3 regions of the Trichococcus flocculiformis genome follow, and region 1 is predicted to be linked to each of the others. Evidence: a T-box and tRNA genes for the amino acid it is inferred to sense, from the RefSeq annotation. Region 1 holds a T-box; the other regions hold tRNA genes.
What was found. A T-box is a leader RNA that pairs with one kind of tRNA and senses whether it is charged. The one in region 1 lies ahead of serS (serine--tRNA ligase), so its partner is inferred to be a tRNA-Ser.
Positions count from the first base shown of each region.

Region 1 (7,399 bases):
ATTTTGATTCGCTCACTATCCTCATTCCTTTCGTATGCGTTTACGTATGAAATGATTGTATCATATACCCAGAAGCTTACGCGCATATCTTGCTTATGATCAGCGTTTGTTGCTTGCGTTCTCTTTGGTTATTTTTGTGATGCCGCCCATATATGGCACAAGTGCATCAGGGATTGTGACGGAACCGTCTTCGTTTTGGTAATTTTCAAGTATCGCAGTTACAGTGCGGCCGACAGCCAGCCCTGAGCCATTCAACGTGTGCACAAATTCCAGTTTCCCTGTTTCTTCGTTACGGTAACGGATTTTCGCGCGGCGGGCTTGGAATGCCTCGGTATTTGAACAAGAACTGATTTCCCGGTAGGTATCTTGAGCCGGGATCCAGACTTCTATATCATACGTTTTGGCTGCGGAGAAGCCCATGTCGCCCGTGCATAACGTGATCGTACGGTGCGGCAAGTTCAAGCCTCTCAGCACCGCTTCAGCATCGTCCGTCATTTTTTCCAACTCTTCATAGGAAGTTTCCGGTTTGCTGAATTTCACCATCTCCACTTTATGGAACTGGTGCATCCTGATCAACCCTCTTGTGTCGCGTCCTGCGCTTCCGGCTTCAGAACGGAAAGACGGACTCATCGCTGTGAAATAGACCGGCAGATCCGCTTCATTCATGATTTCATCGCGGTAATAGTTCGTCAAAGGAACTTCAGCCGTAGGAATCAGCGTGAAGTTGCGCTCATCCGTCAATTGGAATACGTCCTCTTTGAATTTAGGGAATTGTCCCGTACCGAACATGGACGCTTCATTCGCCATATATGGCGGAATCATTTCCGTATAGCCATGCTCTTCGGTATGCAAGTCCAGCATATAATTGTAACAAGCGCGCTCCAGGCGGGCTCCCAGTCCTTTATAGAAGACGAAACGGCTGCCGGTCACTTTAGCGCCGCGTTCGAAGTCCAGAATATCCAATGCCTCGGCGATATCATAGTGGGCTTTTGGTTCGAAGTCGAACGCGCGCGGCGTCCCCCATCTTCTTACTTCCACGTTATCCTCTTCATCCGCACCGACAGGAACGGAGGCATGCGGCAAGTTAGGCAATCTTGTTGCGATGAAAGTCGTCTTCTCTTCGATTTCATTCAGTTCTTCATCCAATGCTTTAATTTTGTCGCCGACTTCTTTCATTTCGGCAATCTTATCATCCGCATTCTCTTTGTTGCGTTTCAATTGCGCAATTTCTTGGGAAACGCCATTGCGGTATTGCTTCAAGTTTTCCGTCTCAACGATTTTTTCCCGGCGTTGCGCATCCAATTCCTTGAATGTCACCAACTCTTCCGTTTTAACGCCACGCGCAGCCAATTTCTTTGCAGTATCTTCAAATCCATCCCTCAAAAATTTTACATCCAACATATGCTTTCCTCCTCATTATTTGTACAAAAATAGCCACTCCATCCCTAGAATAATCTGGGACGAAATGGCTTTAACGTTCGCGGTACCACCCAACTTCAGCCAGTCCCGATCAGGTCTGGCTGCGCTTCATTGCGTTAACGGACGGATCCGGAACAATTTAGTCAATTTCTTGTTTTCATTGTTCGCTTCATGTGGGGATTCAACAGGTGAAGGGTCAGTTCTCACCGAACCACTGACTCTCTGGGGCGCTTCACATCATTTACTGGTCACATGCATGGCTTTCTCTATTCAATTGGTCTAAGCTTCGATACCCTCATTTTACTGAACAAACCCTGTGCTGTCAATAATGCGACGGTTTTCCGTTAAACCCTCAGCTCTTAAGGATCAGTCAAAAAAACCTCCGACAAAATCGGATACTGTTTGCCAAGCTTTTCCGAACAGGTCTCCGACAACACGACCGCCGCGCACAAATATATTGGCTTTTTCAACGCTGCTTGCCACTGCGACTTTGACATCCTCGGAGGTCGTGCCGTCCAGATAACCAAACTCATCACCTTCGACCGTCACAGCGACGGACCCGACTTCAGTTCCTTTTTCGATAGGCGCTTCAATCTCGCCGTCCTCATTCAGGCTCTCTTCCGCCGGTGTGAAAACAGTTGTGAGCGCGAGCTCTTCCGCACCTTTTTCGGTAACGGTCACCAGGTCTTCGTTGTAGACAAGCCCGACCTCTGTTTGCTTCCCTTTGGCCACGGTAATCGGTTCTTGCGTGGAAACAGCCTCGCCTTTTGTTGCTACCGTCGTCTTCTCGAAGGTTGAGAAGGCATAGTCCATCAAGCGCCCCGTTTCCTTAAAGCGCTTGGTGCTCTCATCAGCACCGATGACCACGGTGATGATCCGCATATCATCCTGAACGGCTGTACCAGTAAAGGATGCACCCGACTCCAGTGTTGTTCCGGTCTTCAGACCGTCCACACCTTCACGATAATAGAACATGCCAGGCAACATCAAGTTGTAGCTGTGCATCATGATTTCATCGGATGTTCCCGCTTGGAAAGCCAACTCCGGCACGGCAGTCGTTTCCAAAACTTCAGGGTAATCATCGATCAGATGATCCGCAACCATCGCTACCCCGCGCGCAGTCATTTTGTTGTAGCCATCAGACGATGCACCCGGATAAAGATGCTCTTCCGGCATATCGCTGTTCGACAAGCCGGTGGCATTATAAAGTTCATAATTATCTACGCCCCACTCATCCAACTGAGCCTTCATCAAATCAACGAACTTCGCCTCCGAACCAGCCAAAGCTTCCGCTAAAGCGATCGTCGATCCGTTTGCGGAATAGATCAATGCGGACTGATAAAGTTCTTCCACGGAATACGTGATGTCCTGACGCAAAGGCACATTGGAAAAGTTGTAGTTCTGGCTGACTTCATAGACGTAATCGCTGACGGTGATTTGCTTGTCCCAAGCCAATTTGCCTTCTTCGATGGCTTCGAGTATCAAGTAGATACTCAGCATTTTTGTCATTGAGGCGATGCCCAGTGCCTCATCCCCATTTTGGTTCATAAGCACTTTATCTGTTTCATCTTCTATCACGAAAGCGGCTTTCGCATCGATAGAAGGTTGTTCAGCAGCCAAGGCAACCGGTGCAACAAACAAGCTGTTCACCAATACCGAGGCCGCCGAAATTGTTCCCATGATCATTTTTCTGTTTTTTATAGTTATCATTGTTTGTAGTTATCTCCAATCAGTCATTTCGTTCGGTTGATATACCCTTCTATGTTAGCGGAAATGGCATAAAAAGACAACCAAAAAAAGGAACGTACACAGAAAACGTACGTTCCTTATTCCTTGGCAACCGGAGTCTGTTTCAAGGGGAGATGCAGCACGAATTTGGTTTCCGCCTCATCCGATTCCGCATAGATATATCCGCCATGGAGCGTGACGATGCTTTGGGCGATCGCCAATCCAAGCCCGGTTCCCCCAGTCTCCTTCGAACGGGAATTTTCCACCCGATAAAAACGCCCGAACAACTCCTGCAGCGATTCTTCAGGGATGTGCTCCCCATTGTTCTTCACGGAAACAATCACTTCGGAACCTATCTTTTCGGCTTCGATGTGAACCCACGTGCCGCCATGCGCATACTTCAGGGCATTGGAAATCAGATTGTTGAAGACACGGGCCATTTTATCGACATCCATTTCGATCATCAACGGACTCGTTTTCATGATCACCTCAATCTCCATATGGCGCTTGCGCGACTCCAACTCATAGTCCGCGACAATCTGCTCCAAAAAATTGCCGATGTTGATTGTCTTCAACAACAGCGGTGTCGTCGGTTGTCGCACTTTCGTGTATTCGAAGAGATCATCAACAAGCACCTTCATCTGCAGCGCTTTTGTGTAAGCGATATGGATATATCGCAAAGCATCCTCTTCACTTGTGAATTGCTTATCCTCTATCAATCCCAGGTAACCGATGATGGAAGTCAAGGGGGTCCGGATATCGTGACTGACGTTCGTGATTAATTCATCTTTCGATTGTTCGATTTTCCGTTCCTCTGCCATCGCTTGGACCGTACTTTCCACCAGCGTATTGATGCTGTCCACAACATCAACATAGCTACCGGCATTGTTCGCATCGATCCGATGATCGAAGTGCCCCGCTGCGATATAATGCAATTCGTCCAGAATATGCGTCAGCTGCATCTGCTTGTATCTCCTGGTCAAACGCCAGCCAGTGAAGATGGCCGCAAAAATGGCCGCTATCCATTGAAAAACATCATCGTAAATAGTCAAGAACGCATCGACTACCATCACGAATCGCCTCAAGGAGGGAACTTCCCTCAAAATCATCGGAGGGTTTGCGACCAGTCGGTTGAACATCAGCTCCATCCCGATGTAGAGCAGATAGACGATACCCAGCGTCAACGCCCCTTCAAAAACGAGTTCACTCAGTTCTTTTTTTTTCAACTTGTTAAACAAAGCTGCAGCCTCCCAGCTGTTTTTTTTGCCAATGTGCCTACAGGCTTGCTTATTCGCCGATCTTATAGCCTACACCCCAAACGGTCTGGATGACCTTCTCGCCCCCTGTAGCCTCTTCAATTTTATCGCGGAGATGACTCACATGCACCATAACGGTCTTGGCCGATACGATACTCTCTTGTTGCCAAACACGTTCAAAAATTTCATCGGCACTGAAGACGCGATTCGGATGGCTCGCCAATAGGTGCAAAATACCAAATTCCAGCGCGGTCAACTGGATACTTTTCCCGTTCAGCGTCTTTACCTCATGGGAATCTTTCTTGATGATCAGCGGACCTATTTCGATCGAATCCACCTCTGCTGCATCTGCCTGCATAGTGGTCCTGCGCAAGAGCGATTTGATGCGAGCCATCACTTCCAGTGGATTGAACGGCTTGGAAACATAGTCGTCCGCACCTGTCGTCAACCCTTGGATTTTATCCATATCGGCGGATTTTGCGCTCAACATCAGAATCGGGATCGGATTGTTCTGTTCCCGCAGCTCCCTCACTACCGAGATGCCATCCTTCTTCGGCATCATCACATCCAAAATGATCAGTTGGATATCCGCATTCTCCTCAAGCTTGTGGAAAGCGTCCACGCCGTCATAGGCTTTTATCGGATCGTATCCTTCATTTTTGCAATAAATGCTCAACAAATCCACGATTTCCCTGTCGTCATCGACGATCAAAATTTTACTCATATCGGACAACCCTTTCCCCAAAATATGTATTTTTCCCCATCGTACCAAAGTGTTCTAAATTTTTGCTTAAGGAAGCATAAAGAAATTCCATTTTAATTATATCAGAAAGCCCCAGCAAACTGCGAACATAAGAAAAAACGCCCGAGAACAGTGTCCCGGGCGTTTTGGTTTCTTGCCTGTTTATCTATGGATGGAGTAGTTTGGTGCTTCTTTAGTGATTTGGATGTCATGCGGATGGGATTCGATCAATCCGGCACCGGACATCTTGATGAATTGTGCATTTTCGCGAAGCTCCTGCAGATTGCCGGCACCAACATAACCCATACCGGAACGGACACCGCCGAGCAGTTGGAAGATGATATCGCTGGCTGCCCCTTTATAAGCGACACGGCCTTCGATACCTTCCGGAACCATTTTCTTCGCTTCATTCACCCCGCCTTGGAAGTAGCGGTCGCTGGAGCCTTTTTCCATTGCCGCCAGACTGCCCATGCCACGGTATGTCTTGAAACGACGGCCTTGGAAGATTTCGAATTCGCCCGGAGACTCATCCGTACCAGCCAACATACTGCCCAACATGACGGCATGTCCACCGGCAGCCATCGCTTTGACGATGTCTCCCGAATACTTGATTCCGCCGTCAGCGATAATTGCTTTGCCGTATTCTCTCGCCACACTTGCAGCATCATAGATGGCTGTGATTTGCGGAACACCAACACCGGCTACGACACGGGTCGTACAAATCGAGCCCGGTCCGATTCCGACTTTGACTACATCGACTCCGACGTCAAACAAAGCGCGGGTTCCTTCTGCAGTCGCTACATTTCCGGCAATCAAGGTTGCGTCAGGGAACTGATCGCGGATTTCTTTAATTTTGCGGATAACGCCGGCGCTATGGCCATGCGCTGTGTCGATGACGATTGCATCTGCACCGGCATCCAATAAGGCTTGGGCACGTTCGAACGTATCGCTTGTCACACCTACTGCAGCCGCAACGATCAAACGGCCGTGTGCATCTTTTGCGGAGTTGGGAAACTCAATTACTTTTTCGATATCCTTGATTGTGATCAGACCAGCCAGACGGCCACTGTCATCAACTAGAGGTAATTTCTCAATTTTATATTTTTGCAGGATGGATTCGGCATCCTTCAAAGAAGTCCCTACAGGAGCGGTAACCAAGTGTTCTTTTGTCATCACATCGCCGATCGGAACTTGGTAGTCTGCAATGAAGCGCAGATCGCGGTTCGTCAAAATCCCTACCAACTTGCGGTCTTCCATATCATTGACAACAGGCACACCGCTGATACGGTATTTACTCATGAGATTCTCTGCTTCAGAGACCAAGTGATCAGGGGTCAGGAAGAATGGGTCGATGATGACGCCACTTTCGGAACGTTTTACTTTATGCACTTCTTCAGCCTGCGCTTCGATGGTCATGTTTTTATGGATGACGCCCAACCCGCCTTGGCGGGCCATTGCGATTGCCATCGCCGAATCGGTAACTGTGTCCATACTTGCGCTTATGATAGGAATATTCAAGTGTAAATTTTTAGCTAAATCAATCGATAAATCCACATCGTTAGGTAATACATGGCTTTCAGCCGGGACTAATAATACATCATCAAAAGTAAAACCTTCTCTAGCGAATTTTGTTTCCCAATTTGACATTTTCGATGAACACTCCTTTTTATTTATGCTGATTTTTTATCATCTAAAATACCACCCTCAACAACCCACGTCAAGCGCAAAGCCCCCTTTATCATACAATTCTCATATAGCAGCGCTTTTTCTCGAATGCTATTTATTTACACCTGATATAATGTTCGGAATTAACGCGTTCGGTTATGTCCTTTGATTCATTTTCAGTTTTTTCTCTATCAATATACGAAAATAGCCGAGATACAAGTATTCCTTTGCATCTCGGCCTCCACCAATTGACGGGCTACAATATGCCGCCCATGATATGATATTTTTTCTTCAAATATACTTTTGCAGCAAAACCTATCCCCGCAATCCCAAGATACACCCACGCAGATAGCGCGATATTAATGCTTGCTGGAATAAGCATCATGGAAACAGTCATGATGAGCATCCAAAGCAGCATAGCACCTGTCGTCGCAAAGATATATTTCCCAAAGCCTTTTTCGCCTTTTGGAGCGTCTGGATTCGGCGTGTATTTAGAGATGATGAGCATGGCGATGCCGCCCACAACAAAGTTCAGAATCAAGCTGATCAGACCCATTCCGATGACATCTTCGCCACTGTTGGTCAGCAA
Region 1 is NZ_OY759718.1:461,404-468,802, reverse strand. Features, by position in the region: gene msrA (peptide-methionine (S)-S-oxide reductase MsrA) at 1-16, opposite strand, end outside; gene serS (serine--tRNA ligase) at 100-1,401, opposite strand; T-box leader at 1,454-1,686, opposite strand; gene ACKPCD_RS02495 (serine hydrolase) at 1,786-3,129, opposite strand; gene ACKPCD_RS02490 (sensor histidine kinase) at 3,246-4,385, opposite strand; gene ACKPCD_RS02485 (response regulator transcription factor) at 4,435-5,127, opposite strand; gene guaB (IMP dehydrogenase) at 5,308-6,792, opposite strand; gene ACKPCD_RS02475 (DUF1129 domain-containing protein) at 7,067-7,399, opposite strand, start outside.

Region 2 (7,399 bases), 410 kb from region 1:
GAAGAAAAGTATTTACACACCTTACTATTTTATTCAAGATTATTTGACTGAGTATTTTTTAGCGTTTGAAAAGAAAACAACAGTTGTCAAAGCAATTCAATCTTCATATATGGAAAATAAAATATCTACAACTCCGTTTATACCAAATTTTTCTAGTTGGGACGTATCCGATAGCGAGTAGTTAGTTGAGCTTTTTTCAGAAAACACGATCGATATCTCGCCGATCATCCGTGATCCAAAAAGATTTACAACAAATGTATCTGAAGACTACTTCATTTTCTCTGACAGAGACGCCAAAATATTGCTTCATTTTTATAATGAAGCAGCTCACTCTCATAGTCATAATTATTTCGAAATAAACTATGTTTTAAAAGGCAGCATGAAATTTGAATGTGTCGGAGAAACCAGAACAATGAGTGAAGGCGAACTGTGTATTATTGCTCCCGAAACAAACCATACTATAGTAGCAGATGATCAGAGTATCATCATCTGTATAGTAATCAAAAAAAGTACATTCCACACTTCATTTTTTGATATCTTACGTTATGATAGCCTGCTGTCTCAATTCTTTCACAATAGTTTATACACTTCCAATAAAAATTACTTGCTGTTTGTAGTTCCACCTAGTGAGAAATTTTGCGAAATCATCAAGAATATTTTTATTGAATCCCACTCCAATGAACCGAATGCAAATGCCGTTTGCTGCAGCTACATCAATATATTTTTGAATGAAGTGTTAAGAAATTTTAGCAACACCTATCTATACTTCAAGCCAACAAACACGATTTCTTCGCAAATCACTCCCATACTGGCATACATAAAAAATAACTACCAATCAGTATCGTTGCAATTTCTAGGTGAAAAATTCAATTATGATGCGGCATACTTAGGCAAACAGATAAAAAGATTGATGGGATCTTCCTATAATGAAATTGTAAACAAGTATAAAGTGGATAATGCAGTGCTATTACTGAAGTATTCTGAGAAAAAAATATCAGAAATTAGCGAAGCCGTCGGATACAACTCTACTGACCATTTTTCTCGCTGTTTCAAAGATGAATTTTATGTTTCACCAATACAATACCGGAAAAAAATGCAATCAAATTTTGAAGATGATGATTATTTTCATTAAAACGCCAAAAAAAGATGCATCAAACGTCCGAAAACGTTGATGCATCAATATACCGGCGGCCGGGGTCGAACCGGCACGCCCTTGCGGGCACTGGATTTTGAGTCCAGCGCGTCTGCCAATTCCGCCACGCCGGCATGATATGAAGAATGCAATTTTCCATCTTACTTATACTTATGGAAAGGCGGTAACCGGATTTGAACCGGTGATAGAGGTTTTGCAGACCTGTGCCTTACCACTTGGCTATACCGCCGAGATGTTGCTATTTGAAAAAACTGGGCTAGCTGGATTCGAACCAACGAATGACAGAGTCAAAGTCTGTTGCCTTACCGCTTGGCGATAGCCCAATAAGAGGGCGACTGATGGGAATTGAACCCACGAATGCCGGATCCACAAACCGGTGCGTTAACCACTTCGCCACAATCGCCATAATATAATGTTGAGACAGGGGTAGTAGGAATTGAACCCACACCGACGGTTTTGGAGACCGTTGTTCTACCTTTAAACTATACCCCTATTCAGAGTACGCTTTTTTAAAACAATGGAGGGAGGCAGATTCGAACTGCCGAACCCGAAGGAGCGGATTTACAGTCCGCCGCGTTTAGCCACTTCGCTATCCCTCCATCATATAAAAAGTGGTCCGAGACGGATTCGAACCGCCGACACCTTGAGCTTCAATCAAGTGCTCTACCAACTGAGCTATCAGACCAAAATAATAAGAAAAGCGTAACGGGTTTGTTCAGCCCTGAAAGAAATTTAGGGAATTGTGCCGACTGAGCATCGTAGAGCGCAATAGGTACAATTTATCTAATTTCCGAAGGGATAACCCGTGAAGCTAGCCATCTTGTTAGAAGCATAGCCCACTTTCCAGAAACAAAACGGCTCCGACGGGATTTGAACCCGCGATCTCCTGCGTGACAGGCAGGCATGTTGACCCCTACACCACGGAACCAATGGAGGTTGACGGGATCGAACCGCCGACATCCTGCTTGTAAGGCAGACGCTCTCCCAGCTGAGCTAAACCTCCATAATGCTGGAAACACTGTGAACTGATGTTCAAGTGTCTCATGTCTGTACAACAGCTGAAGCTGCAACAGCCATGACAATGATCCGTACGGGAATCGAACCCGTGTTACCGCCGTGAAAGGGCGGTGTCTTAACCGCTTGACCAACGGACCGTTAAGTTAAAAATACTATTAAGATGGAAAGTGTTGCTTGGAGTTGGGCTCCATTTGTATCCTGTCTGCAGAACAGCCGAAGCCGCAACAGACATGACAATGATCCGTACGGGAATCGAACCCGTGTTACCGCCGTGAAAGGGCGGTGTCTTAACCGCTTGACCAACGGACCGTAAATTTGAAAACTATTTAAATAGGAATAATTGGATGGAGCTAACATCCATTCTTATCCTGTCTAGAAAGCAACTAAAGCCGCAACAGCTAGGATGATGATCCGTACGGGAATCGAACCCGTGTTACCGCCGTGAAAGGGCGGTGTCTTAACCGCTTGACCAACGGACCATAAGTTTAGAATACATATTGCAATGGAGGTTGACGGGATCGAACCGCCGACATCCTGCTTGTAAGGCAGACGCTCTCCCAGCTGAGCTAAACCTCCAGGGATTGAAAATCGTAGAGCCTAGGCTCCGGTGTATCCTGTCTGTGCAACAGCTAGGATAATGATCCGTACGGGAATCGAACCCGTGTTACCGCCGTGAAAGGGCGGTGTCTTAACCGCTTGACCAACGGACCATCTTGTTTATTTTTCTGATAAAGCTACGGAGAAGGAGGGATTTGAACCCTCGCGCCGCGTTAACGACCTACACCCTTAGCAGGGGCGCCTCTTCAGCCACTTGAGTACTTCCCCTAAAAAAGAGAACTCCACTATCTGTATGCTTTATCAATGGGCCTAAATGGACTCGAACCATCGACCTCACGCTTATCAGGCGTGCGCTCTAACCAGCTGAGCTATAGGCCCTTCTTAAAAAAAGCGGGTGAGGAGAATCGAACTCCCGACATCAGCTTGGAAGGCTGGGGTTTTACCACTAAACTACACCCGCATGGCGGCTCCGACGGGATTTGAACCCGCGATCTCCTGCGTGACAGGCAGGCATGTTGACCCCTACACCACGGAACCATGCGTTAAAACTTTTATGAGGTTACACTGTGGGCTTTCGCCCAAGTGTATCATGCTTGTAAGCTGCTGAAGCAGCGACAATCATGACAATTGCGGGGACAGGACTTGAACCTGTGACCTCCGGGTTATGAGCCCGGCGAGCTGCCAACTGCTCCACCCCGCGATAATGAATAATAAGGAAACACTGTGCGCTTACGCTCAAGTGTATCATGTCTGTACTGTCGCTAAAGCACCAACAGCCATGACAATGGCCTAAGGCCACCAAAGGAGGATAAGGGATTCGAACCCTTGCGCGCTTTTACACGCCTGACGGTTTTCAAGACCGTTCCCTTCAGCCGGACTTGGGTAATCCTCCATAAGCTGATACATTTTTTCATGGACCTTGCAGGACTCGAACCTGCGACCGGACGGTTATGAGCCGTCTGCTCTAACCAACTGAGCTAAAGGTCCGAAGCAAGGCATTATAGCGGCGAAGGGGGTCGAACCCATGACCTCCCGGGTATGAACCGGACGCTCTAGCCATCTGAGCTACACCGCCAAAAATGAAAAAATGGAGCCTAGCGGGATCGAACCGCTGACCTCCTGCGTGCAAGGCAGGCGCTCTCCCAGCTGAGCTAAGGCCCCGTGAAGATTGTTGAATCGGGAAGACAGGATTCGAACCTGCGACCCCTTGGTCCCAAACCAAGTGCTCTACCAAGCTGAGCTACTTCCCGGTAATAATTATTAAAAAATGCACCCAACAGGAGTCGAACCTGTAACCGCTTGATTCGTAGTCAAGTACTCTATCCAATTGAGCTATGGGTGCCTAAATGCCGAGAATCGGAATCGAACCGATACGGTGATCACTCACCGCAGGATTTTAAGTCCTGTGCGTCTGCCAGTTCCGCCACCCCGGCATGTTACTGTTGTTTCTTTCATAAGATCTGGCATAGTCCTTATGAAAGCGGAAGACGGGGTTCGAACCCGCGACCCCCACCTTGGCAAGGTGATGTTCTACCACTGAACTACTTCCGCGAATGGTGCCGGCTAAAGGATTCGAACCCTCGACCCTCTGATTACAAATCAGATGCTCTACCAACTGAGCTAAGCCGGCGTATTCAATTATGCGGGTGAAGGGACTTGAACCCCCACGCCTTGCGGCGCTAGATCCTAAATCTAGTGCGTCTGCCAATTCCGCCACACCCGCAAATGAGTTATGCAGGGCTCGAACCTGCGACCCTCTGATTAAAAGTCAGATGCTCTACCAACTGAGCTAATAACTCATCCTAAGAAAAAAACTCCGCAAGTAGGACTCGAACCTACGACATCATGATTAACAGTCATGCGCTACTACCAACTGAGCTATTGCGGAATAATTCACTAAACAAAAAAAAAGCGCGGCAACGTCCTAGTCTCACAAAGGGAAACCCTTCACTACAATCGGCGCTAAGAAGCTTAACTTCTGTGTTCGAGATGGGAACAGGTGTGACCTTCTTGCCATCGTCACCGCACATTTTTAATTAGAGAACGTTGTTCTCTCAAAACTGAATCTACAAAAGTAAAGGGATTCCGAAAACACCGCTTGAGTTTTCTTCTTTTTAAAAATTGGTTAAGTCCTCGACCGATTAGTATTGGTCCGCTCCATACATCGCTGTACTTCCACTCCCAACCTATCTACCTGATCATCTCTCAGGGGTCTTACTCACTTAAAGTGATGGGAAATCTCATCTTGAGGGGGGCTTCACGCTTAGATGCTTTCAGCGTTTATCCCGTCCACACATAGCTACCCAGCGATGCTCTTGGCAGAACAACTGGTACACCAGCGGTGTGTCCATCCCGGTCCTCTCGTACTAAGGACAGCTCCTCTCAAATTTCCAACGCCCGCGACGGATAGGGACCGAACTGTCTCACGACGTTCTGAACCCAGCTCGCGTACCGCTTTAATGGGCGAACAGCCCAACCCTTGGGACCGACTACAGCCCCAGGATGCGATGAGCCGACATCGAGGTGCCAAACCTCCCCGTCGATGTGAACTCTTGGGGGAGATAAGCCTGTTATCCCCAGGGTAGCTTTTATCCGTTGAGCGATGGCCCTTCCATGCGGAACCACCGGATCACTAAGCCCGACTTTCGTCCCTGCTCGACTTGTAGGTCTCGCAGTCAAGCTCCCTTCTGCCTTTACACTCTACGAATGATTTCCAACCATTCTGAGGGAACCTTTGGGCGCCTCCGTTACATTTTTGGAGGCGACCGCCCCAGTCAAACTGCCCGTCTGACACTGTCTCCCTGCTCGCTAAGAGCAGCGGGTTAGAGTGGTCATATCACAAGGGTAGTATCCCACCGTTGCCTCCTCCGAGACTGGCGTCCCGGTATCTTCGGCTCCTACCTATCCTGTACATGTGATACAAACACGCAATATCAAACTGCAGTAAAGCTCCATGGGGTCTTTCCGTCCTGTCGCGGGTAACCAGCATCTTCACTGGTACTATAATTTCACCGAGTCTCTCGTTGAGACAGTGCCCAAATCGTTACGCCTTTCGTGCGGGTCGGAACTTACCCGACAAGGAATTTCGCTACCTTAGGACCGTTATAGTTACGGCCGCCGTTTACTGGGGCTTCAATTCAAAGCTTCGCTTGCGCTAACCTCTCCTCTTAACCTTCCAGCACCGGGCAGGCGTCAGCCCCTATACGTCATCTTTCGATTTTGCAGAGACCTGTGTTTTTGATAAACAGTCGCTTGGGCCTATTCACTGCGGCTGACCTTGCGGTCAGCACCCCTTCTCCCGAAGTTACGGGGTCATTTTGCCGAGTTCCTTAACGAGAGTTCTCTCGCACACCTTAGGATTCTCTCCTCAACTACCTGTGTCGGTTTGCGGTACGGGCAGTTACTTTCTCACTAGAAGCTTTTCTTGGCAGTGTGACATCAGGAACTTCGCTACTAAATTTCGCTCCCCATCACAGCTTGTCCTTGAGAGAAAAAGCATTTCACTCGTTCTCAGACTTGCTGCTTGGACACACATTTCCGATCGTGTGCATTCCTTAGCCTCCTGCGTCCCTCCATCGCTCAAACAAAAGCAACTGGTACAGGAATATCAACCTGTTGTCCATCGCCTACGCCTATCGGCCTCAGCTTAGGTCCCGACTAACCCTGGGAGGACGAGCCTTCCCCAGGAAACCTTAGTTATTCGGTGGACGGGATTCTCACCCGTCTTGCGCTACTCATACCGGCATTCTCACTTCTAAGCGCTCCACCAGTCCTCACGATCTGGCTTCGATGCCCTTAGAACGCTCTCCTACCACGGAACCCATTGGGTTCCATCCACAGCTTCGGTGATCTGTTTAGCCCCGGTAAATTTTCGGCGCAGGGTCACTCGACTAGTGAGCTATTACGCACTCTTTAAATGATGGCTGCTTCTGAGCCAACATCCTAGTTGTCTGTGCAACCCCACATCCTTTTCCACTTAACAGATACTTTGGGACCTTAGCTGGTGGTCTGGGCTGTTTCCCTTTTGACTACGGATCTTATCACTCGCAGTCTGACTCCCGGATCTAAATCAATGGCATTCGGAGTTTATCTGAATTCGGTAACCCGAGAAGGGCCCCTAGTCCAAACAGTGCTCTACCTCCATGATTCGCATATCCGAGGCTAGCCCTAAAGCTATTTCGGAGAGAACCAGCTATCTCCAAGTTCGATTGGAATTTCTCCGCTACCCACACCTCATCCCCGCACTTTTCAACGTGCGTGGGTTCGGTCCTCCAGTGCGTATTACCGCACCTTCAACCTGGACATGGGTAGGTCACTTGGTTTCGGGTCTACGACCTCATACTTATTCGCCCTATTCAGACTCGCTTTCGCTGCGGCTCCGTCTTTTCAACTTAACCTTGCATGAAATCGTAACTCGCCGGTCCATTCTACAAAAGGTACGCCATCACCCATTAACGGGCTTTGACTACTTGTAGGCACACGGTTTCAGGTACTGTTTCACTCCCCTTCCGGGGTGCTTTTCACCTTTCCCTCACGGTACTGGTTCACTATCGGTCACTAGGGAGTATTTAGCCTTGGGAGATGGTCCTCCCGGATTCCGACGGAATTTCTCGTGTTCCGCCGTACTCAGGATACTGGTAGAGCTGATTTGGATTTCGCATACGGGGCTAT
Region 2 is NZ_OY759718.1:55,703-63,101, forward strand. Features, by position in the region: gene ACKPCD_RS00280 (helix-turn-helix domain-containing protein) at 302-1,132, shown strand; tRNA gene ACKPCD_RS00285 (tRNA-Leu) at 1,183-1,266, opposite strand; tRNA gene ACKPCD_RS00290 (tRNA-Cys) at 1,312-1,382, opposite strand; tRNA gene ACKPCD_RS00295 (tRNA-Gln) at 1,405-1,476, opposite strand; tRNA gene ACKPCD_RS00300 (tRNA-His) at 1,484-1,556, opposite strand; tRNA gene ACKPCD_RS00305 (tRNA-Trp) at 1,575-1,645, opposite strand; tRNA gene ACKPCD_RS00310 (tRNA-Tyr) at 1,672-1,752, opposite strand; tRNA gene ACKPCD_RS00315 (tRNA-Phe) at 1,766-1,838, opposite strand; tRNA gene ACKPCD_RS00320 (tRNA-Asp) at 2,009-2,081, opposite strand; tRNA gene ACKPCD_RS00325 (tRNA-Val) at 2,084-2,156, opposite strand; tRNA gene ACKPCD_RS00330 (tRNA-Glu) at 2,236-2,307, opposite strand; tRNA gene ACKPCD_RS00335 (tRNA-Glu) at 2,408-2,479, opposite strand; tRNA gene ACKPCD_RS00340 (tRNA-Glu) at 2,578-2,649, opposite strand; tRNA gene ACKPCD_RS00345 (tRNA-Val) at 2,674-2,746, opposite strand; tRNA gene ACKPCD_RS00350 (tRNA-Glu) at 2,809-2,880, opposite strand; tRNA gene ACKPCD_RS00355 (tRNA-Ser) at 2,908-2,995, opposite strand; tRNA gene ACKPCD_RS00360 (tRNA-Ile) at 3,033-3,106, opposite strand; tRNA gene ACKPCD_RS00365 (tRNA-Gly) at 3,118-3,188, opposite strand; tRNA gene ACKPCD_RS00370 (tRNA-Asp) at 3,190-3,265, opposite strand; tRNA gene ACKPCD_RS00375 (tRNA-Met) at 3,356-3,428, opposite strand; tRNA gene ACKPCD_RS00380 (tRNA-Ser) at 3,531-3,620, opposite strand; tRNA gene ACKPCD_RS00385 (tRNA-Ile) at 3,642-3,715, opposite strand; tRNA gene ACKPCD_RS00390 (tRNA-Met) at 3,730-3,803, opposite strand; tRNA gene ACKPCD_RS00395 (tRNA-Ala) at 3,817-3,889, opposite strand; tRNA gene ACKPCD_RS00400 (tRNA-Pro) at 3,905-3,978, opposite strand; tRNA gene ACKPCD_RS00405 (tRNA-Arg) at 3,997-4,070, opposite strand; tRNA gene ACKPCD_RS00410 (tRNA-Leu) at 4,076-4,161, opposite strand; tRNA gene ACKPCD_RS00415 (tRNA-Gly) at 4,208-4,279, opposite strand; tRNA gene ACKPCD_RS00420 (tRNA-Thr) at 4,283-4,358, opposite strand; tRNA gene ACKPCD_RS00425 (tRNA-Leu) at 4,370-4,451, opposite strand; tRNA gene ACKPCD_RS00430 (tRNA-Lys) at 4,455-4,527, opposite strand; tRNA gene ACKPCD_RS00435 (tRNA-Asn) at 4,543-4,616, opposite strand; rRNA gene rrf (5S ribosomal RNA) at 4,640-4,755, opposite strand; rRNA gene ACKPCD_RS00445 (23S ribosomal RNA) at 4,850-7,399, opposite strand, start outside.
Region 2: it encodes a tRNA-Ser, which carries the amino acid that the T-box ahead of serS (serine--tRNA ligase) is inferred to sense. The anticodon was not compared.

Region 3 (7,399 bases), 400 kb from region 1:
AGATGCTGGTTACCCGCGACAGGACGGAAAGACCCCATGGAGCTTTACTGCAGTTTGATATTGCGTGTTTGTATCACATGTACAGGATAGGTAGGAGCCGAAGATACCGGGACGCCAGTCTCGGAGGAGGCAACGGTGGGATACTACCCTTGTGATATGACCACTCTAACCCGCTGCTCTTAGCGAGCAGGGAGACAGTGTCAGACGGGCAGTTTGACTGGGGCGGTCGCCTCCAAAAATGTAACGGAGGCGCCCAAAGGTTCCCTCAGAATGGTTGGAAATCATTCGTAGAGTGTAAAGGCAGAAGGGAGCTTGACTGCGAGACCTACAAGTCGAGCAGGGACGAAAGTCGGGCTTAGTGATCCGGTGGTTCCGCATGGAAGGGCCATCGCTCAACGGATAAAAGCTACCCTGGGGATAACAGGCTTATCTCCCCCAAGAGTTCACATCGACGGGGAGGTTTGGCACCTCGATGTCGGCTCATCGCATCCTGGGGCTGTAGTCGGTCCCAAGGGTTGGGCTGTTCGCCCATTAAAGCGGTACGCGAGCTGGGTTCAGAACGTCGTGAGACAGTTCGGTCCCTATCCGTCGCGGGCGTTGGAAATTTGAGAGGAGCTGTCCTTAGTACGAGAGGACCGGGATGGACACACCGCTGGTGTACCAGTTGTTCTGCCAAGAGCATCGCTGGGTAGCTATGTGTGGACGGGATAAACGCTGAAAGCATCTAAGCGTGAAGCCCCCCTCAAGATGAGATTTCCCATCACTTTAAGTGAGTAAGACCCCTGAGAGATGATCAGGTAGATAGGTTGGGAGTGGAAGTACAGCGATGTATGGAGCGGACCAATACTAATCGGTCGAGGACTTAACCAATTTTTAAAAAGAAGAAAACTCAAGCGGTGTTTTCGGAATCCCTTTACTTTTGTAGATTCAGTTTTGAGAGAACAACGTTCTCTAATTAAAAATGTGCGGTGACGATGGCAAGAAGGTCACACCTGTTCCCATCTCGAACACAGAAGTTAAGCTTCTTAGCGCCGATTGTAGTGAAGGGTTTCCCTTTGTGAGACTAGGACGTTGCCGCGCTTTTTTTTGTTTAGTGAATTATTCCGCAATAGCTCAGTTGGTAGTAGCGCATGACTGTTAATCATGATGTCGTAGGTTCGAGTCCTACTTGCGGAGTTTTTTTCTTAGGATGAGTTATTAGCTCAGTTGGTAGAGCATCTGACTTTTAATCAGAGGGTCGCAGGTTCGAGCCCTGCATAACTCATTTGCGGGTGTGGCGGAATTGGCAGACGCACTAGATTTAGGATCTAGCGCCGCAAGGCGTGGGGGTTCAAGTCCCTTCACCCGCATAATTGAATACGCCGGCTTAGCTCAGTTGGTAGAGCATCTGATTTGTAATCAGAGGGTCGAGGGTTCGAATCCTTTAGCCGGCACCATTCGCGGAAGTAGTTCAGTGGTAGAACATCACCTTGCCAAGGTGGGGGTCGCGGGTTCGAACCCCGTCTTCCGCTTTCATAAGGACTATGCCAGATCTTATGAAAGAAACAACAGTAACATGCCGGGGTGGCGGAACTGGCAGACGCACAGGACTTAAAATCCTGCGGTGAGTGATCACCGTATCGGTTCGATTCCGATTCTCGGCATTTAGGCACCCATAGCTCAATTGGATAGAGTACTTGACTACGAATCAAGCGGTTACAGGTTCGACTCCTGTTGGGTGCATTTTTTAATAATTATTACCGGGAAGTAGCTCAGCTTGGTAGAGCACTTGGTTTGGGACCAAGGGGTCGCAGGTTCGAATCCTGTCTTCCCGATTCAACAATCTTCACGGGGCCTTAGCTCAGCTGGGAGAGCGCCTGCCTTGCACGCAGGAGGTCAGCGGTTCGATCCCGCTAGGCTCCATTTTTTCATTTTTGGCGGTGTAGCTCAGATGGCTAGAGCGTCCGGTTCATACCCGGGAGGTCATGGGTTCGACCCCCTTCGCCGCTATAATGCCTTGCTTCGGACCTTTAGCTCAGTTGGTTAGAGCAGACGGCTCATAACCGTCCGGTCGCAGGTTCGAGTCCTGCAAGGTCCATGAAAAAATGTATCAGCTTATGGAGGATTACCCAAGTCCGGCTGAAGGGAACGGTCTTGAAAACCGTCAGGCGTGTAAAAGCGCGCAAGGGTTCGAATCCCTTATCCTCCTTTGGTGGCCTTAGGCCATTGTCATGGCTGTTGGTGCTTTAGCGACAGTACAGACATGATACACTTGAGCGTAAGCGCACAGTGTTTCCTTATTATTCATTATCGCGGGGTGGAGCAGTTGGCAGCTCGCCGGGCTCATAACCCGGAGGTCACAGGTTCAAGTCCTGTCCCCGCAATTGGACGCAAGTCCACAGTGTTACTTTTTTAATGCATGGTTCCGTGGTGTAGGGGTCAACATGCCTGCCTGTCACGCAGGAGATCGCGGGTTCAAATCCCGTCGGAGCCGCCATGCGGGTGTAGTTTAGTGGTAAAACCCCAGCCTTCCAAGCTGATGTCGGGAGTTCGATTCTCCTCACCCGCTTTTTTTAAGAAGGGCCTATAGCTCAGCTGGTTAGAGCGCACGCCTGATAAGCGTGAGGTCGATGGTTCGAGTCCATTTAGGCCCATTGATAAAGCATACAGATAGTGGAGTTCTCTTTTTTAGGGGAAGTACTCAAGTGGCTGAAGAGGCGCCCCTGCTAAGGGTGTAGGTCGTTAACGCGGCGCGAGGGTTCAAATCCCTCCTTCTCCGTAGCTTTATCAGAAAAATAAACAAGATGGTCCGTTGGTCAAGCGGTTAAGACACCGCCCTTTCACGGCGGTAACACGGGTTCGATTCCCGTACGGATCATTATCCTAGCTGTTGCACAGACAGGATACACCGGAGCCTAGGCTCTACGATTTTCAATCCCTGGAGGTTTAGCTCAGCTGGGAGAGCGTCTGCCTTACAAGCAGGATGTCGGCGGTTCGATCCCGTCAACCTCCATTGGTTCCGTGGTGTAGGGGTCAACATGCCTGCCTGTCACGCAGGAGATCGCGGGTTCAAATCCCGTCGGAGCCGTTTTTACTTTCTGGAAAGTGTGCTATACTTCTTACAAGATGTCTAGCTTCACGGGTTAGCCCTTCGGAAAGGACAAAGGAACCCCTTGTCTCTACGAGCCAAGGATACTATTCGACTAACCTGCTGACGCAGGAAGTCTCTTAGCATATTGCGCTCTACGATGCTCATACGGAACGATTTCCTAAAATTCTTTCAGGTCTGAACGAACCCGTTCTGCTTTTCTTAATATTCTGGTCTGATAGCTCAGTTGGTAGAGCACTTGATTGAAGCTCAAGGTGTCGGCGGTTCGAATCCGTCTCGGACCATTTTTTTATATGATGGAGGGATAGCGAAGTGGCTAAACGCGGCGGACTGTAAATCCGCTCCTTCGGGTTCGGCAGTTCGAATCTGCCTCCCTCCATTTCTTTAAAAAGCATCCTCTGAATAGGGGTATAGTTTAAAGGTAGAACAACGGTCTCCAAAACCGTCGGTGTGGGTTCAATTCCTACTACCCCTGTCTCAACATTATATTATGGCGATTGTGGCGAAGTGGTTAACGCACCGGTTTGTGGATCCGGCATTCGTGGGTTCAATTCCCATCAGTCGCCCTCTTATTGGGCTATCGCCAAGCGGTAAGGCAACAGACTTTGACTCTGTCATTCGTTGGTTCGAATCCAGCTAGCCCAGTTTTTTCAAATAGCAACATCTCGGCGGTATAGCCAAGTGGTAAGGCACAGGTCTGCAAAACCTCTATCACCGGTTCAAATCCGGTTACCGCCTTTCCATAACAACAAAATGGAACATTGCATTCTTCATAATTATGCCGGCGTGGCGGAATTGGCAGACGCGCTGGACTCAAAATCCAGTGCCCGCGAGGGCGTGCCGGTTCGACCCCGGCCGCCGGTATCACAAAAGAAGCTGTTCATAACAAGGAGTACTTTGTTATGAACGGCTTCTTTTTCTATTGCCTGGGCTCAGTGGTTTTTCGAAAGACAAATATTTTTCAGTTGACAATAATGAGAAAAGGATTATAATTAATTGAAATTAAATTAATAAAATCTGTGATGAGAAGTAGTAACCAATGGCGTTTAGTCAAAGCGAGTTTGGGGCAGTGAAAGCCAAGCACTGTAGCTGTCGGTGAATGGATCTCTGAGACGTGATGCGAAAATTATAGTAGCAAAAACCGGGAGTCCGCCGTTAAAAGGACGGGGTATCGAGTAACATCCGTACCCGCAGAGCGAGTTTTGTACTGAGGTGGCAAACGAATGGAAACATTTCGTCCTTTTGAGGAGGAAGTGTTTTTTTGATTCTGTAGTATTAGCGCGAAAACAATGCATAGCCCATTTTTTGGTGACGCATTGGGTCCTTGATTCCGATAAGGAGGCAAGGAGCGCAAAGAACGACAGTGTCGGGTGTGAGTCAACAGTAGAGAACTAATATGGGTGGCACCGCGGCTACATCGTCCCATTATAGGGGATGTTGTGGCTTTTTTTGTACCCAAAATCCCCTGAATCAAGCAGAAACAGCAAAAAATCTCATTAGGGGTGAATGGAATGTTTAATCTGACAGCAACAGAATTTGCAGCAGCAAAAAAGCATAATAAGGTGTTTCCGGTACACTTGACGGTCAATGCGGATCAATTGACGCCTATCGGTATGTACTACAATCTCGAAGGGGAGCATAAGTTTTTGTTTGAGAGTGTCTTTTCGGAGCGGGAAATCGGGAGGTACTCCTTCTTGGGTTCGAACCCTTATAAGAGCATCACGAGTATGGGCGAAGACGTCACGATCATCACCGATGGGCAACCCGTGCACAAAAAAGGCAAGGTGCTCGATTACGTAAAAGAGCAGGTGTCGATTCCGTATCTCAAGACCGATATCCCGTTGCCTTTTGTCGGCGGCGCGATCGGTTATGTCGGTTACGATGTCATCCGACAATATGAAAAGCTGCCGAATGTGAACCCGGATGAACTGCAGGCGCCTGAAGCCTACTTGATGTTCTACAAGCAATTCATCAGCTACGACCACTATCAGCACAAGATGACGCTTGTCCATAATGTTTTCCCCGAGGACACGGAGGATTATGAAACAATCACTGCCAATCTGGAAAAGTTAGCCGAAACGATGAACCAGACGAATGGCATCCGACCTTTCCAAGAGGTGAATCCGAATCAAGAAGTTTCTTCAAATGTCAGCGAAGCGGAATTTTGTAAACTCGTCGAGAAAGCAAAAGAATACATCAAAGCGGGCGACATCTTTCAGGTTGTCCTTTCGCAGCGCTTGACTATCAAATCGGAATCCGAACCGTTCGACATCTACAGAAGACTGCGCACAAAGAATCCGTCGCCTTACCTTTTCTATATCGATCTGGGTGATTTCCAGGTGGTCGGTTCCTCTCCGGAAAGTCTGGTCACCGTTCAGGATGGCGAAGTCATGACGAATCCGATAGCCGGAACACGCAGAAGAGGGAAGAACGAAGAGGAAGACAATGAATTGAAGAAAGAGCTGCTTGCGGATGAGAAGGAGCGGGCAGAACATGTGATGCTGGTGGATTTGGGAAGGAACGACATCGGCAGGATTAGCGAATTCGGCAGCGTCAAGCTGGATAAGTTCATGGAAGTGGATATTTATTCACACGTTATGCACATCGTTTCGAAGGTGACCGGCAAATTGAAACCGGGTCTGACCTGCTTTGAAGCCTTGAGCGCGTGTTTGCCTGTAGGGACCGTATCAGGTGCGCCGAAAATAAGGGCGATGGGCATCATCGACGAATTGGAAAAAACGAAGCGGGGCATCTATGCCGGTGCGGTCGGCTATTTTTCCTATAATGGCAACATGGACACCTGCATCGCCATCCGGACCATCATTCTGAAGGACGGCTTCGCCTATGTTCAAGCCGGCGCAGGGGTTGTGCACGATTCCGTTCCGCAATCTGAATATACCGAGACGCTCAACAAAGCAATGGCCTTGAAGGAGGTAATCTGAATGATTTTATTGATCGATAACTATGATTCCTTTACGTACAACCTCTATCAATACATCGGAGAAATCAATCCGGATGTGCAGGTTCTGCGCAATGATGCTCTGACACTTGATGAAATGAAAGGGATGGACCTGGACTGCATCATCCTTTCCCCAGGACCGGGCGTGCCGGAAGATGCCGGGATCTGCGTTGATGTGGTCCGGGAGTTTGCCGGAAAAGTACCTTTGCTAGGAATCTGTCTTGGGCATCAGGCCATCGGGTATGCTTATGGCGGGAATGTTATTCGTGCGGAAACGCTGAAGCACGGCAAAACATCCATGGTCACGCATAACGGAGATCCGCTTTTCCAAGGGATCGCTTCCTCTTTCGAGGTCATGCGTTACCATTCGCTGGTTGTCGAAGAAAATAGCCTTCCCGATGAACTGGAAATACTCTCGAGAAGTGTCGATGATGGCGTCATTATGGCGATGAAGCACAAGGAGCATGCCGTCTATGGCCTGCAGTTCCATCCCGAGTCCATCTTCACAAAAGATGGTCAGACGCTTATCCGGAACTTTTTGGAGAATATCGCCAAAAAAACAGCACAACCTGTGAATTGATATAAATAGGCATGGTGAGCGGGACAAATCCATCAGAGAATCCGAATGCGAAAGTCGGAATCCAGGGAGGTTGGACCGCTGATCCGCATGCCATATTGTGAAGAACGCCAGTGTTTATACGGGTGGTGACGGAAGCCTTAAAAAAAAATTAAAAAATCGTTGACAGCATTTGGCTGCGATGATAGTATATAGAAGTTGTCCGCCAGAATCGGCTTTGAAATGATTTGAAAAAATTGTTGACAGACGATTTAGAGCGTGATATTATATAAAAGTTGCTGATCCACGCATCTGCAAGCCGATAATGCTTCTGAAAAAATTTCAGAAAAGGCTTGACGGACAGCAGGAGCCGTGATATTATGAATAAGCAATCACGTAATACGTGATGCGCGATTGACCTTTGAAAACTGAACAAAGAATGAACGAACCAAATGTGCAGGGAGCTTAGACTTCGGTCAAAGCAAACGAAGGCGATACATCGTATCGCAAACATAAAGTCAGCAAGAAATTAAGAGCTATTCAGCTTTTCATGAGGGTTTCTGTACAAGAGCCCACATTACATGAGAGTTTGATCCTGGCTCAGGACGAACGCTGGCGGCGTGCCTAATACATGCAAGTCGAACGGTCTTTTCTATGGAAGCTTGCTTCCACTGAGAAGATAGTGGCGAACGGGTGAGTAACACGTGGGTAACCTGCCCATAAGAGGGGGATAACATCCGGAAACGGGTGCTAATACCGCATAGTTTTCTTGATCGCATGATCGGGAAAGGAAAGA
Region 3 is NZ_OY759718.1:65,019-72,417, reverse strand. Features, by position in the region: rRNA gene ACKPCD_RS00605 (23S ribosomal RNA) at 1-870, shown strand, start outside; rRNA gene rrf (5S ribosomal RNA) at 965-1,080, shown strand; tRNA gene ACKPCD_RS00595 (tRNA-Asn) at 1,103-1,176, shown strand; tRNA gene ACKPCD_RS00590 (tRNA-Lys) at 1,192-1,264, shown strand; tRNA gene ACKPCD_RS00585 (tRNA-Leu) at 1,268-1,349, shown strand; tRNA gene ACKPCD_RS00580 (tRNA-Thr) at 1,361-1,436, shown strand; tRNA gene ACKPCD_RS00575 (tRNA-Gly) at 1,440-1,511, shown strand; tRNA gene ACKPCD_RS00570 (tRNA-Leu) at 1,558-1,643, shown strand; tRNA gene ACKPCD_RS00565 (tRNA-Arg) at 1,649-1,722, shown strand; tRNA gene ACKPCD_RS00560 (tRNA-Pro) at 1,741-1,814, shown strand; tRNA gene ACKPCD_RS00555 (tRNA-Ala) at 1,830-1,902, shown strand; tRNA gene ACKPCD_RS00550 (tRNA-Met) at 1,916-1,989, shown strand; tRNA gene ACKPCD_RS00545 (tRNA-Ile) at 2,004-2,077, shown strand; tRNA gene ACKPCD_RS00540 (tRNA-Ser) at 2,099-2,188, shown strand; tRNA gene ACKPCD_RS00535 (tRNA-Met) at 2,291-2,363, shown strand; tRNA gene ACKPCD_RS00530 (tRNA-Asp) at 2,401-2,476, shown strand; tRNA gene ACKPCD_RS00525 (tRNA-Gly) at 2,478-2,548, shown strand; tRNA gene ACKPCD_RS00520 (tRNA-Ile) at 2,560-2,633, shown strand; tRNA gene ACKPCD_RS00515 (tRNA-Ser) at 2,671-2,758, shown strand; tRNA gene ACKPCD_RS00510 (tRNA-Glu) at 2,786-2,857, shown strand; tRNA gene ACKPCD_RS00505 (tRNA-Val) at 2,920-2,992, shown strand; tRNA gene ACKPCD_RS00500 (tRNA-Asp) at 2,995-3,067, shown strand; tRNA gene ACKPCD_RS00495 (tRNA-Phe) at 3,300-3,372, shown strand; tRNA gene ACKPCD_RS00490 (tRNA-Tyr) at 3,387-3,467, shown strand; tRNA gene ACKPCD_RS00485 (tRNA-Trp) at 3,493-3,563, shown strand; tRNA gene ACKPCD_RS00480 (tRNA-His) at 3,582-3,654, shown strand; tRNA gene ACKPCD_RS00475 (tRNA-Gln) at 3,662-3,733, shown strand; tRNA gene ACKPCD_RS00470 (tRNA-Cys) at 3,756-3,826, shown strand; tRNA gene ACKPCD_RS00465 (tRNA-Leu) at 3,869-3,952, shown strand; gene trpE (anthranilate synthase component I) at 4,600-6,030, shown strand; gene ACKPCD_RS00455 (anthranilate synthase component II) at 6,031-6,627, shown strand; rRNA gene ACKPCD_RS00450 (16S ribosomal RNA) at 7,181-7,399, shown strand, end outside.
Region 3: it encodes a tRNA-Ser, which carries the amino acid that the T-box ahead of serS (serine--tRNA ligase) is inferred to sense. The anticodon was not compared.